4 regions of the Bradyrhizobium sp. USDA 223 genome follow, and region 3 is predicted to be linked to each of the others. Evidence: riboswitches for the same ligand, from Rfam matches in the RefSeq annotation. Region 3 holds a riboswitch; each other region holds the start of a gene.
What was found. A riboswitch is a leader RNA that binds a small molecule or an ion and turns the genes downstream of it on or off. The one in region 3 is predicted to bind cobalamin.

Region 1 (3,202 bases), 2.9 Mb from region 3:
CAGCGCGCCGGACATGACGATCTGATCGGGCATGCCAAGATAGGCCCCCCACCAGATGTGAAGCCCGGCCGGATCGAGCGACTGGAACGCCGTGCCGCCATCGAGCATCACGACGACGGTATCGACGCCCTGCGGCCAGCCGCCTTCGCGCAAGCGCCGCCCCGTCGTGACCAGGAACGGCTCGCCGATGTCGTTGAGCGGCAGCGCATGCGCCGCGCACAGCGCCTGGATCGAGGTGATCCCAGGCACGACTTCGATTGTCGGCAACGGATTCAACCGCCGCGCAATGCGCAGCGAAGAATCATAGAGCGAAGGATCGCCCCAGATCAGCAGCGCGACCTTGCCCTCATCTTCGAGATGCCCAGCGATCGTCTGCGACCAGGTCGCGGCCACCGCATCGTGCCAATCGTCTACGCCCTTGCGGTAGTCCGACTCGGTCGCATCGCGCACGGGAAGGTCGAATTCGGCGATGCGTGTCGTTTTGTTGGTGAGCACACCGGCGCAGATCGTTCGCCTGAGATCGGCGAGATCGGATTTCGCAGTCCCCTTGCGCGGGATCAGGATGAGATCGGCCGCGTTGATGGCGCGGGTCGCGGCGCGCGTGAGCTGCTCGGGATCGCCGCAACCGATGCCTATCAGGGAGAGCGTGAGCATCGCGAGCGCGACGGGCGGCCACGGCGGCCGCCCTTTCGCTTGTCTCTCAGGCCGCGTTGTGAAGGCGCGGCGTGACGAGGCCGGGCGCGGTGACGCCACGCAGCGACTTCGCCAGCGCCAGCACGGCGAGATCGGCCAGCGGCTCGATCACGATGACCAGCGCATAAGCGGCAGCGAACGTCGCAATGCTGGCGAGGTTGCTGATCGCAAAGCCGGAGCCATAGAGCGCCCAGAACGCCACCCATGCGATCACGCCGGCCTGGTAGGTCGTCGAAAGCGCCAGCGCCTGACCGTATTTCAAATCGACATAGGCGGTGTTGCGGGCAATGATCCGCGTGGCGATCGCCTGGATCGCGAACAGCGGCACCAGCAGCGTGGTGACGTTCATGCCGTATTGCGGCAGATCGACTGGCTCCAGCAGCATGCCCTGAAGCAGCAGGCCAATTGCGAGGCCGAAGGCGGCGGGCGCAGCACCAAAGAGCAGGAACAAGGTCGAGCCAAGGATGAAGTGCACCTCTGATACCCCAACCGGAAAGTGCGGCAGGATCTCGAAGAAGACGAAGACGAGAGCGGTGGTGGCCAGTGTCCGCGCGGCGAAAGAGCCGGCGCCCTGCTCGCGCACGGTCTCGACCGCGAGCTTCAAGGCAACGCCGCCTGCGGCGATGCCGGTCGCGTAACTCAACACGAGCTTGGCGCCCGTCACGATCCCGGGTTCGATATGCATGGCTCAATTCCTTCCTGCCGTCACACCCGACGGCCTTGGCCTCAATACGTGCACGGCCGGTCTCCTGGCTCGCGGTTCACTGGGTTCTCCGGCCTTCCCGGACCTTGCGGTCCAGTGGCGGTTCGGAGCCCCTCACCGCTTACAGTCGCGGGGGCGGCTGGGGTTTGGGGCGCCGCAACTGGGTCCGCCCATCCCCATTCCCGATTATGCTCCGGCGCTTTGCGCCGCGTCGAGCACCATGCCTCTCTTGTGTGCCCCTTTCGCATCGCGGGCGTCAAGGGGCGAACCGCTGCCGGAGCGCTCATGCCGGATATTCTCCCGCCAGCGCACCGAACAGGATGACGGCGGCGGTGGAAGCGGCGCCGCCGCGCCCAAGCTGCTCGGCGAGCTCGGCAATCGTGGTGCGGACCAATCGTTCGTCAGATCGCCCGAGGGATTCGGCGAATAGCGCCGGGGTGCTGGGAGCGAGGCCGTGCGCGATCAATTTTGCGGCAAGCGCCGGAAAGGTGCGCCGGCCCATATAGACCACGGTCGTGGCCTCTGGATCGGCCATCGCCGCCCAATTCAGATTGGGCGGCAGCTCGCCCGTGACGTCAGCGCCGGTGATGAACTGCACCCGGCGGGAGGTATGCCGGCGGGTCAGGGGAATGCCGGCCTGGGCGGCGGCGACACAGGCGGAGGTGACGCCGGGAATGATCTCGTAGCCGATGCCGGCTTCGCGCAGCGTCTCGATCTCCTCCTCGAGCCGGCCGAAAATGCCGGCATCGCCGGATTTAAGCCGCACCACGCGCGCGCCTGTTGCGGCATAGTCGACCAGGAGACGGTTGACGTGGTGCTGCTTGGTCGAAGGACGCCCGGCCCGCTTTCCCACCGCGACGAGATTGGCGCCGGGCCGGGCGAGATCGAGGATCGCGCCGGAGGCAAGATCGTCATAAAGCACGACGTCGGCCTCGCGCAGCCGCGTGGCGCCTTTCACCGTGAGGAGCTCGGGATCGCCCGGACCGGCGGAAACGAAAGAGACAAACCCGCTCACCGGTCCTCCGCAATCAGATGGAAGAACGTGCCGGTGGCATGGCCACGGCGCGAGCCGGTTTCGGCAATGACCGCGCCGGTGGCGTCGTGCACGACCGCGAGCGGCGTATCGGGCTGGGCGAGGATGGTCGAATAGTGGAACTCGTGGCCGCGCAGGCGCGCGCCAGGCTTATGCCCCGGCATCGGCGCGGCCAGTTCGGCAAGACGATAGCCGAGATGCATGCGGCGCTTGGCAAAGCTGGTCTCCAGGCCGAGCAGCCCTGTCATCTCATGGCGGATACCGTCGGCGTCGGTCAGGCCTGCGCCCAGCACCATATAGCCTCCGCATTCGCCATGCACCGGCCGCGTCTCGGCGAAAGCGCGCAGTCCGCTGCGAAAGCGCGCATTGCCCGCGATCTTTCCTGCATGAAGCTCGGGATAGCCGCCGGGCAGCCAGCACACGTCGGCGCTCGCGTCGGGCACTTCATCGGCCAGCGGCGAGAACGGCACGATCTCGGCGCCCGCCGCGCGCCAGGCTTCCAGCATATGCGGATAGACGAACGAGAACGCCGCATCGCGCGCCAGCGCGATGCGCTGGCCGGGCGGCCTCACGTTCAAGCCGTTCGCCACAGCTTGCGGCGACCATTTGCCTGCCGAGTGGAGCACCGCATCGAGATCGACGTGCTCGGCGACAAAGCGCGCGGCTTCGTCGATCAGCTTGCCGATCTCGGCCTGCTCCTCGGCCTGCACGAGACCGAGATGCCGCTTCGGCAGGCTGATCTCGGCATGGCGCGGCAGCGCGCCGAACACTTT
Region 2 (3,202 bases), 2.9 Mb from region 3:
TGGTGCGCGCCGAGGCCGGCCGGCCTGATCTCTTGATCTTCGGCGAGATGGGGATCGGCAACACCACGACGTCGGCGGCGATCGCGGCGAGCCTGCTCGGTGTGAGCGCCGGGGAGATCGCGGGCAGCGGCACGGGCATCGATGCGGCCGGCCGCGCGCACAAGGCGCGGGTGATCGATGCGGCGATCGCGCGCCACGGCGTCGCCGGAGCCGCGGCCGAGAAGATCCTGTGCGCGGTCGGCGGCCTCGAGATCGCGGCGATCTCGGGCGCGATCATCGCGGCCGCGCAACGCCGCATTCCCGTGTTGATCGACGGCTTCATCGTCTCGGTGGCGGCGCTGGCGGCGGCGCGCCTCAACCCGCCCTGCCAGCCATTCCTGCTGCCCTCGCATCAATCGGCCGAGCAGGGACATCGGCTGGTGTTGCGCGCGCTGAATGTGCAGCCGCTGATCAGCCTCGATCTCAGGCTCGGCGAGGGATCGGGTGCCGCCATCGCGCTGCCGCTGGTCCGCTCGGCTTGCGCACTTCACAACGGCATGGCGACGTTCGCGCAGGCCAACGTGCCGGATCGGCCGTCTTGATGCGGCTCAAGCCACGCGCTGGTTGACCGAGACGACACGCCAGCCGCCCGCGAGCCGGTCGATCCGGGTCAGCGACAGCGGATCGACCACGAAGCGCAGCGCAGCTTCCGGTGTGAGATCGAGCGCGATGCAAAGCGCGGCCCGAATGGTCCCGGAATGAACGACCAGCGCCGCGGAGCCTGCGCCAATCTGCGCCAGGCCCAGGCGGACGCGGGCGACCTGATCCGCAAAGCTCTCGCCATTCGGCGGCCGCCCGTGCGCGGGATCGCGCCAGACCTGCGCGTAGGCCTCGCCGCCGGTCGCGGCGAGTTCGTCATGCCGATGGCCGGTCCAGTCGCCGAAATCCTGCTCGCCGAATTCGCTGACCAGCTCCGGTTCGAGTCCCAGCGCGCGCGCCGTCTCGACCGTGCGCCGCGACGGGCTGGCATATCCGGCGACATCCGCGGGCAAGCGCCGCCTCAGGGCCGCCAATGTGGCGTGATCGCCGAGGTCGGGCCGCGCATCGGCCGCATGGATCGTCCCGGGCACGCCCGCGACGGCCGCATGCCTGATCAACCAGAGGAAGGTCTCGCCTTCCATGCTCATCTCCAGGGAAGTTGGTTGCTGTGGCCCCAACGCCGCAACTGGCACATTGACTCTGTCTTGGTGGTAATCCTAGATGCTCGCGACGGTTTTCCCGAGAGGGAATGAAAAGGGAATGCGGTGCGGGGAAAATTGTCCCCAATGCCGCGGCTGCCCCCGCAACTGTAAGCGGTGAATCCTTCGTCACGAGCCACTGGGTCCTCGGTCCCGGGAAGGCGACGAAGCGGTTACGACCCGCGAGCCAGGAGACCTGCCGTCAGCCGTGGTCACACGCGAAGATGTCGGTCGGGGAGTACAGACATTCGGCTTCATCGGACGGCTAAAGCCGAAGGTGAAACCTCGTTCGCTGTGACGTGCCACTGACGTCATACCGAGGTTTTGACCTGTGTCTTCCATCCGTATCGCACGACCGCGCCGCGTCCTGCTGGTTTCCGCCGCGTTCACGTCCTTCGCCGCTCTTGGTCCGCCTGCCGCTCTGGCGCAGCAGGCCCGGGAGTCCCTGCCACCCATCGAGGTATCGCCCGCCCAGGCGCGCAAGCCGGCCAAACAGGCAGCAGGAGCGGCGCAGAGCGCGCGTCGCGCAGCAGCGCGCAGGCCGGCGGCTGTATCCGCCGCGCCAAAACCCGTCGTGCCGGATTCGACGGTGCAGACGCCCCTCAACACCAATGCCGTGGCCGAAAGCGCATCGCGGCTCGGCCTGACGGTGCGGCAGACGCCCGCGACCGTCGAGGTGATCTCCGCCGAAACGATGCGCGAGCAGGGCTATCGCACCGTGTCCGAGGTGGCGCAGGGCGCCGTCGGCGTCAGCTCCGGCGACAACCCGGCCGAACCTTCCGCCTTCTCCATGCGCGGCTTCACCAACAGCCAGATCAACACGCTCTACAACGGCATCAAGATCGGTCCGCAGAACATGACCTCGCGGATCGTGGATACCGCCAATCTGGAGGCGGTGGAATTCCTCAAGGGCCCGGCCTCGCTGATCTCGGGCGAGGGCGCCGCCGGCGGCGCGATCAATTTCGTCACTAAGCAGCCTCGCACCGGACCTGTCAGCAACGAGGCCAATTTCTCCTGGGATTCGCTGAATTCGTTCCGCGCCCATTACGGCTCCGGTGGCAGCGCCAATGTGCAGGGGCTGGACTATCGCTTCGACATCAGCCGTTCCACGCTCAACGGCTTTGCCGACGACACCAATGTCAAGACGTTCGGCACGTCCGGCCAGCTCAACTACCGTGTTTCCGACAGCCTCAGGATCTGGGGTGCGGTCGAATATCGTGAAGACCGCTCGAAGGCCTATTGGGGCGCGCCGCTGGTGCCGGTCGCCTTCAGCGGTTCGCACGCGACGACGGGGATCGTCTCCGGCAATTACGTCTCGAATTACAACGGAACGAATCTCGGTGCCGTCACCATCGACGATCGCACCTTCAACACCAATTACAACGTTCTCGATAACCGCAACGTGGCGCAGGAAGTGTGGCTGCGTGGCGGATTCGAGCTGAAGCTCGCGCCTGACCTCACGCTGAAAAGTCAGGCCTATGGCTATGGCGCGGAACGAATCTGGTTCAATAACGAGATCGAGGCGTTCAATTCCACCACGAACCTGGTCGATCGCGAGCGTTTCTATGTCGCCCACAGCCAGCGGCTGGTCGGCAACATCACCGACCTGATCTGGGATACAAATATTGCGGGCTTCGATAACCGGCTGGTCACGACGCTGTCGTCGAGCTATCTCGATTTCGTCAGGCCCGGCGCGGCAAACTTTCCCGGCGATTCCGTTTCGCTGGTCGACCCCAACCGCGGTTTCTACGGCCTGCTCACGACGCAGCAGCAGACCGCACGCATCGACAACGAGGCGCTGTCATTCGAGGACAGGCTCAAGCTGACGCGCAGCTTCGCGCTGATCGGCGGCCTCCGCGTCGAGCATATCGGGCTCGACCGTAATTCGACCGACAAGAACGGGATCGTGAAGGCGGGCTTCCCGTTCACGAAAGACTGGGCGCCGGTGACGGGCCGCATCGGCTACACCTGGGAGGCCTTTCCCG
Region 3 (3,202 bases):
CTTCTCGAAGGTGATGACCCCGTTGTGTGTAAAATAACGTGGTCCTTGGATATCGCAATTCACCAAGAGCAGAATGCGCCATAGATCGCCTTTCTCGTTCGGCTTGTCATTCTGCTTGGGTAAGTAGTCGACCCCAACAGGTTCAATGATAGTGCATCGGCCCTGCCGCAGAAGATCGCCGAGCCGGCCTTGCGGCGTAGTCACAAAGTTGAAGTTACTTGGATCATGCAGAAAGCTAAGATTTGCGTCCCTTTCACCATCTGCGACTTCTTTGGCGATCAGCGAGAGCGCTAGGGCACGCCAGCCCAATTCCATCGGCTTCGCATAGGTTGACGCAAGCTCAATCGTACCGTCGAGCGCGACTTTCCAGGTGATAGCGTACTGTTCGTCTGATTTGTTGTCTCGGTGCCTGGTCCACGAAACGAAAACATGGTCGTTTTCGCCAAGTTCAGCGACCCCCCACATCTGAGGGACGAACTGTGCCACCTTCGAGACATTGGAGATGATTTGTTCTATCGTCTCACCATCTTGCGCTCGCCACGTTGACTTGAGTCTTTCGACAAGTGGGTTGTCGCTGGCGCGAATAGTGTTACTCATGGCAGCCGGCCAGGCTAGGCAGATTAGAAGTCCGCCCAGGCGAAGCCATAGCGCGGGTCTTCCTGACATTCTCTTCATGACCCTCGGCCTATCACGGTTCATCCGTACATCTTTCAAGGCGGGCAACCTTGAACCTGCTATGAGCGAGCGCAAGAAGTTTACGGAGACGCGACGGGGCACCCGCGGCTGTCCCGCGCGGGCAGGCGCTCCCCTCTATGTCACGCGCCGCTAACTTCCATAGCCAGCGACAGCGTCAATTGGCTGAGCTGGACATCCCCAGCAGAAGAGACTGGGCATGTCGAGGGGCTTGCATTCTTCGTGCCAGGCAGCAGGCGGAGATTTGCACGGGTTTTATGTCCCTATTGTCGACTTTCCGACCTGCGCACGTTTCGATGTTTCCATTCAGTGTATCGGCCGTAGTTTGTGCATCCTTGTCCCGCACAGATAGTTTGCGGAAGAGGTGAACGCCTCGATGCCAAGTGCCTGATGAGATTCGACGGTGTGTTTGCCGTCATTGAACCGGGTGGTTCGCTAAAGTTGCCGTCGGCGTTCGGCCTACATGATGGCTGGCGATACGAGCCGAGAAGTCTGGCTGGCACGAAAATCAACCTGCTCGCCGCGTATGTTGCTAGATTGCGCCTCCTGCCTTGACGTGTTCAATGGGGATCCTCTAGTCGAGAAAATAGCTGGCCAGCGAATGTGCTGGGCGAACCGCTGGAAATCGGAAGCCGCATCGAATGCATTCTGCTCGAAACGGCGGTAATCGCCGCTACGCGGGCTGGTTTTGTCCCTTTCATTGATGGGGCGGGCGGCGTCGCCTCAAGGCAGCTCCGAGTCGCACTCCGACATCCGACAAGGACATCTCTGATTGCGATAGCTCTGTTTAGAGAATCATAGAGATGGACGGTCATTCGCCTAGTAGATGTCGCAGATTAGCGTGGCACATAATCTGAGAGGTTGACGGAAGAGTCCTCCTGCCGATAATCCAAGCTCGTCGAGGTTCTCCGAATCCCACTTGATCCGGAGCTAAGAGGGAAGCCGGTCCAAATGCCGGCGCTGCCCCCGCAACTGTGAGCGGCGAGCTACTGTCCAACGATGTCACTGAAGCCCGCACGGCTTTGGGAAGGCCGGACAGCAGCGATGAGCCAGCGAGCCAGGAGACCTGCCCCGACGATAGATTGGTCCACGGGCGGGGTGTCTCGGTGGTGCGCCAAGCAGCCGTCGCGCGCGCGACTTCCTCTGCCTGCGTCCGCCATGGCCTCTGTCCCCAACAGGGGTTAACACTATGTCTCTTCTCTCTCTTCCGGTTGCTACGCTCGGTACGCCACGCATCGGTCCAAGGCGTGAGCTCAAATTCGCTCTTGAAAGCTACTGGGCCGGAAAGATCAGCGAACAGCAATTGCTCGAGGACGCATCCGGCCTGCGCGCAGCGAACTGGGCTCGTCAGAAGTCTCTCGGCGTCACGGTCATTCCGTCGAATGACTTCTCGCTGTATGATCAGGTGCTCGATACAAGTGTCATGGTTGGCGCTATCCCGGAGATCTACGCCTCGAAAGGAGAATCCGTTTCCCTCAAGACGTACTTCGCCATGGCTCGCGGATCACAATGCGACGATCAGGATGCGAGTTGCGGTCTGGGCCCGCGGGGGTCTGGCGCACCCGCGCAGGAAATGACTAAGTGGTTTGATACCAACTACCACTACATGGTTCCCGAGTTTTACAAGGGACAGGGGTTCAGACTTTGCTCTCGCAAACCAATTGAAGAGTATGTGGAAGCAAAGGCTCTAGGCTTTCAAACCCGCCCTGTCATGATCGGGCCCGTCACATTCCTAAAGCTCGGTAAGAGTGCCGATAGCGCGTTCCAGCCCCTCTCCCTACTGGATGATTTGATACCGGTCTATATCGACGTTCTGCATGAATTGGCCGAACGAGGGGCAAGTTGGGTTCAGTTTGACGAGCCCTGCCTGGTCCTTGATCTGGACGAAGCGGTGCGAAAATCATTGCTACATGCCTATAACCGGTTCGCAAAGGAGGGACCGGCTATCAAGATCATGGTTGCCAGCTATTTCGGCGAGCTAGGCGACAATCTGGATACCGCATTGAGCCTCCCGGTTTCCGGTCTGCACTTTGATCTAGTTCGAGCGCCAGAGTTGTTGGATAAGATCGTCGCTGTCGGCCGAAGTGATCTCGTCATGTCGCTCGGGGTCATCGACGGCCGTAATGTATGGCGGTCGAACTTGTCGTCCCTTCGTCAGCGGCTGGAGCCCGCGATTGCGAAGCTCGGCAAGCACCGTGTACAGCTCGCTCCATCCTGCTCGCTGCTTCACGTGCCGGTCGATGTTGAACTCGAGACCGGGCTCACGTCCGACGTCAAGAGCTGGCTTGCTTTCTCTGTTCAGAAGATGCGTGAGCTTGCGATCCTGGCGCGAGCACTCGCTGGCGACCAAAATGTTGGGCTCGCTCTTGCCGATTCGGAATGCGCTGCGACTGCCCGCCGGACTTCGCCGAAGATCCATGATGCCAATGTCGCTACCCGGATGAGGGCGATCGACCAGACGATGCGCAGGCGCGCAAGCCCATTTGCCCGTCGTTCCGAGATCCAAAGG
Region 4 (3,202 bases), 2.9 Mb from region 3:
CGCGCGCGACAGCGTGCGCTCGATATAGGTGTCGACCGATAGCGGATGCCGCAGCTCAGCGAGATTGGCGAGCCGCAGCGACGGCAGGCTGCCCCGACCGCGCCGCCAGCCGGCCGCGAACGCGGCCAAATCGGAATCCGAATACGAGAGCACCACGAGATCGGCCGGGTCCTGGCCGATGTCTCTTGGCGTCGCGGTCTCCTCGAGACCGCGGCTCTCGCGGAAGACGACGTGCATCAGATGCCAGACCCTGAAAGACCAAGTCCCGCCTTGATCGCGGCCTCGTCGATATCGCCATGCTCGCCGATCACGACGAGCTTGGACTGCCTGTGACCCGCGCCCCAAGGCTTGTCGAACTGATGGCGCACCCGCTCGCCGACCGCCTGCAGCAACAGGCGCATCGGCTTGCCCGCGACCGCGATGTAGCCCTTGGCCCGCAGGACGTTCTGCTCGCGCGCCAGCTTCTGGACGGAGGCAACCAGTGCCTCGATATCCGCCACCTCCGGAAGGTCGATCACGACGGAGGCGAAATCATCATGCTCATGCTCTTCCTCGCCGTCGTGATGCGAGGGCCGCGCGGCGAGATCATTCTCGGCCGCCGCACCGAGGCCGAGGATGACGCGCGCGTCGATCGCGCCGTCGGTGACGGGCAGCATCGGCACGCGGCGCGGCATCTCGGCGGTGATCGCCGCCTTTGCGGCTTCGATTCCGGCCGCGCCCGCAAGGTCGGCCTTGGTCAGCAGCACGATATCGGCACAGGCGATCTGGTCCTCGAACACCTCCGACAGCGGCGTCTCGTGATCGAGATTGTCGTCCGCCGCGCGCTGCGCTTCCACCGCAGCCGGATCCGGCGCGAAGCGGCCGGCCGCGACGGCCTCGGCGTCGGCCAGCGCGATCACGCCGTCGACCGTGATGCGCGAGCGGATCTCCGGCCAGTCGAACGCCTTCAGCAGCGGCTTTGGCAGCGCCAGGCCCGAGGTCTCGATCAGGATGTGATCGGGCCGCACCGGCCGCGCCAGCAATTGCTCCATGGTCGGAATGAAATCGTCGGCGACGGTGCAGCAGATGCAGCCATTGGCGAGCTCGACGATGTTCTCCTCCGGGCAGTTCGCATCGGCGCAGGACTTCAGGATCTCGCCGTCGACGCCCTCGCTGCCGAACTCGTTGACGAGCACCGCGAGCTTCTTGCCGCCGGCATTGCTGAGCAGATGCTGGATCAGCGTCGTCTTGCCGGAACCGAGAAAACCGGTGACCACCGTGACGGGGACTTTTGCGAGCGAGTTCATTCAGCGGCCTCCGGCACGACGGCAATGGGGGGAATGCGGGCAAGCGACTGCTTGCGGAAGATCTCGGGACGGCTGCGCCATGGCACGATTCCGTCGGGCGCCGCCGCGTAGGCCGCAGCGCCCGCGACCACGTCCTGCGCATTCGCATCGGACAGGCGGCCATAGACATAGGACCAGCGGCCGGGCGCGCTGAGCGCGACCGAGCAGCCTTGGCTGCAGGCCGACAGGCATTCGACGGGAACCACGCTGACGCCCTCGGGCACGCCGGCCTCGAGGATCGCGCCATGCAGGCGCTTGCCGGGTGTCGTCTCGCCCTCGCCAAGCGTCTGGCCGGCGCGGCAGGTGATGCAGACATGAAGTGTGACGGTCATCGCCTCTTCCAGATAACAGCGGGAGGCGATGAGGCGCACGGACCATTCTCCAGAAAGGCCCGCTTCCCCGTCGCGGAACACCCCGTCCGCCGGTCCAAAACTCGTCCGCGCTGGCAGGTCTCCCGGCTTGCGGAGCAGGGTTTTGGCCCTTCGATCCCCGCCTTCCCGATTCCGTAAGGAATCAGTGGCTTCGGGCATCTCTCCGGTCACGGTCGCGGGGGCGGCTGCAGTTTGGATCCAGATCTTGCCGATTCGGACCCTATCGCATTCCCTCTTCGCCTGTCATAGGACAGGAACCAACGCCGGGCCACCATTTGCCGGTGGCCGCCACTTGTCAAGCCGAAGGACCGGGTCCCATGACATCTGAACCGGATACCCAAACAGCCGAGGAAACCGACATCAGGCATGCCCAGAAAATGGCGAAGAAGAAGGCCGCCCGCGACAAGATCATGGCGACCAAGAGCGGCGAAAAGGGCCTGATCATCGTCCATACCGGCGCCGGCAAGGGAAAATCCTCCTCGGCCTTCGGCATGATCGTCCGTTGCGTTGCGCATGGCTTCCCTTGTGCGGTGGTGCAATTCATCAAGGGCGCCTGGGACACGGGCGAGCGGCGACTGCTCACCGGCCATTTCGGCGACCTCTGTCAGTTCCACGCGATGGGCGAAGGCTTCACCTGGGAGACGCAGGACCGCGCCCGCGACATCGCCGCCGCACGCGCCGGCTGGGAGAAGGCCAAAGAGCTGATCCTCGACGAGCGGCTGCGCATGGTCGTGCTCGACGAGATCAACATCGCGCTGCGCTACGACTATCTCGATATCGCCGAGGTCGTCGAGTTTCTGACGACGCATAAACCTGCGATGACGCATGTCGTGCTCACCGGGCGCAACGCCAAGGACGAGCTGATCGAGATCGCCGACCTCGTCACCGAGATGACGCTGGTCAAGCATCCCTTCCGTTCCGGCATCAAGGCGCAAGCCGGCGTCGAGTTTTGATGCTGATGAGATTGGATTCTAATGCTGCGCCAAGAGAGGTATGCTCCCTCCCCCGCTTGCGGGGGAGGGTTGGGGAGAGGGTATCTCCGCAATCGAGAGCCCCCAAGAGGAGAAAACCCTCACCCGTGCCTTCGGCACGACCTCTCCCGCAAGCGGGAGAGGTGCACCGAGCCCGCAGCTGCTTGATTCAACTCAATCCCATTTCGCTTTAAAAGATATCGATGGCACGCGCATTGATGATCCAGGGGGCCGGCTCGGACGTGGGCAAGTCGCTCATCGTCGCCGGCCTCGCGCGCGCCTTCACGCGCCGCGGTCTGCGGGTGCTGCCGTTCAAGCCGCAGAACATGTCGAACAACGCCGCGGTCACGGTCGACGGCGGCGAGATCGGCCGCGCCCAGGCGCTGCAGGCGCTCGCCGCCGGTGTCGAGCCGCACACCGACATGAACCCGGTGCTGCTCAAGCCCGAGACCGATGTCGGCGCGCAAGTCGTGGTTCACGGCAAGCGCATCGCGACCGCACGCGCGCGCGACTACGCGGCGATGAAGCCGTCGCT

Region 1: it holds a riboswitch for cobalamin, as region 3 does, so the genes downstream of both, ABIA40_RS16435 (energy-coupling factor ABC transporter permease) here and metE (5-methyltetrahydropteroyltriglutamate--homocysteine S-methyltransferase) in region 3, are expected to answer to the same signal.
Region 2: it holds a riboswitch for cobalamin, as region 3 does, so the genes downstream of both, ABIA40_RS16415 (TonB-dependent receptor) here and metE (5-methyltetrahydropteroyltriglutamate--homocysteine S-methyltransferase) in region 3, are expected to answer to the same signal.
Region 4: it holds a riboswitch for cobalamin, as region 3 does, so the genes downstream of both, ABIA40_RS16500 (DUF1636 domain-containing protein) here and metE (5-methyltetrahydropteroyltriglutamate--homocysteine S-methyltransferase) in region 3, are expected to answer to the same signal.

Annotation. Positions count from the first base shown of each region.
Region 1 is NZ_JBIYDR010000001.1:3,550,572-3,553,773, forward strand. It holds gene cobF (precorrin-6A synthase (deacetylating)) at 1-654, opposite strand, end outside; gene ABIA40_RS16435 (energy-coupling factor ABC transporter permease) at 701-1,378, opposite strand; cobalamin riboswitch at 1,415-1,634, opposite strand; gene cobA (uroporphyrinogen-III C-methyltransferase) at 1,680-2,411, opposite strand; gene ABIA40_RS16445 (cobyrinate a,c-diamide synthase) at 2,408-3,202, opposite strand, start outside.
Region 2 is NZ_JBIYDR010000001.1:3,546,797-3,549,998, reverse strand. It holds gene cobT (nicotinate-nucleotide--dimethylbenzimidazole phosphoribosyltransferase) at 1-581, shown strand, start outside; gene ABIA40_RS16420 (histidine phosphatase family protein) at 588-1,160, opposite strand; cobalamin riboswitch at 1,233-1,436, shown strand; gene ABIA40_RS16415 (TonB-dependent receptor) at 1,549-3,202, shown strand, end outside.
Region 3 is NZ_JBIYDR010000001.1:650,894-654,095, forward strand. It holds gene ABIA40_RS02600 (nodulate formation efficiency C protein) at 1-597, opposite strand, end outside; cobalamin riboswitch at 1,578-1,782, shown strand; gene metE (5-methyltetrahydropteroyltriglutamate--homocysteine S-methyltransferase) at 1,883-3,202, shown strand, end outside.
Region 4 is NZ_JBIYDR010000001.1:3,563,601-3,566,802, forward strand. It holds gene cobN (cobaltochelatase subunit CobN) at 1-237, opposite strand, end outside; gene cobW (cobalamin biosynthesis protein CobW) at 237-1,286, opposite strand; gene ABIA40_RS16500 (DUF1636 domain-containing protein) at 1,283-1,657, opposite strand; cobalamin riboswitch at 1,752-1,973, opposite strand; gene cobO (cob(I)yrinic acid a,c-diamide adenosyltransferase) at 2,014-2,649, shown strand; gene ABIA40_RS16510 (cobyric acid synthase) at 2,871-3,202, shown strand, end outside.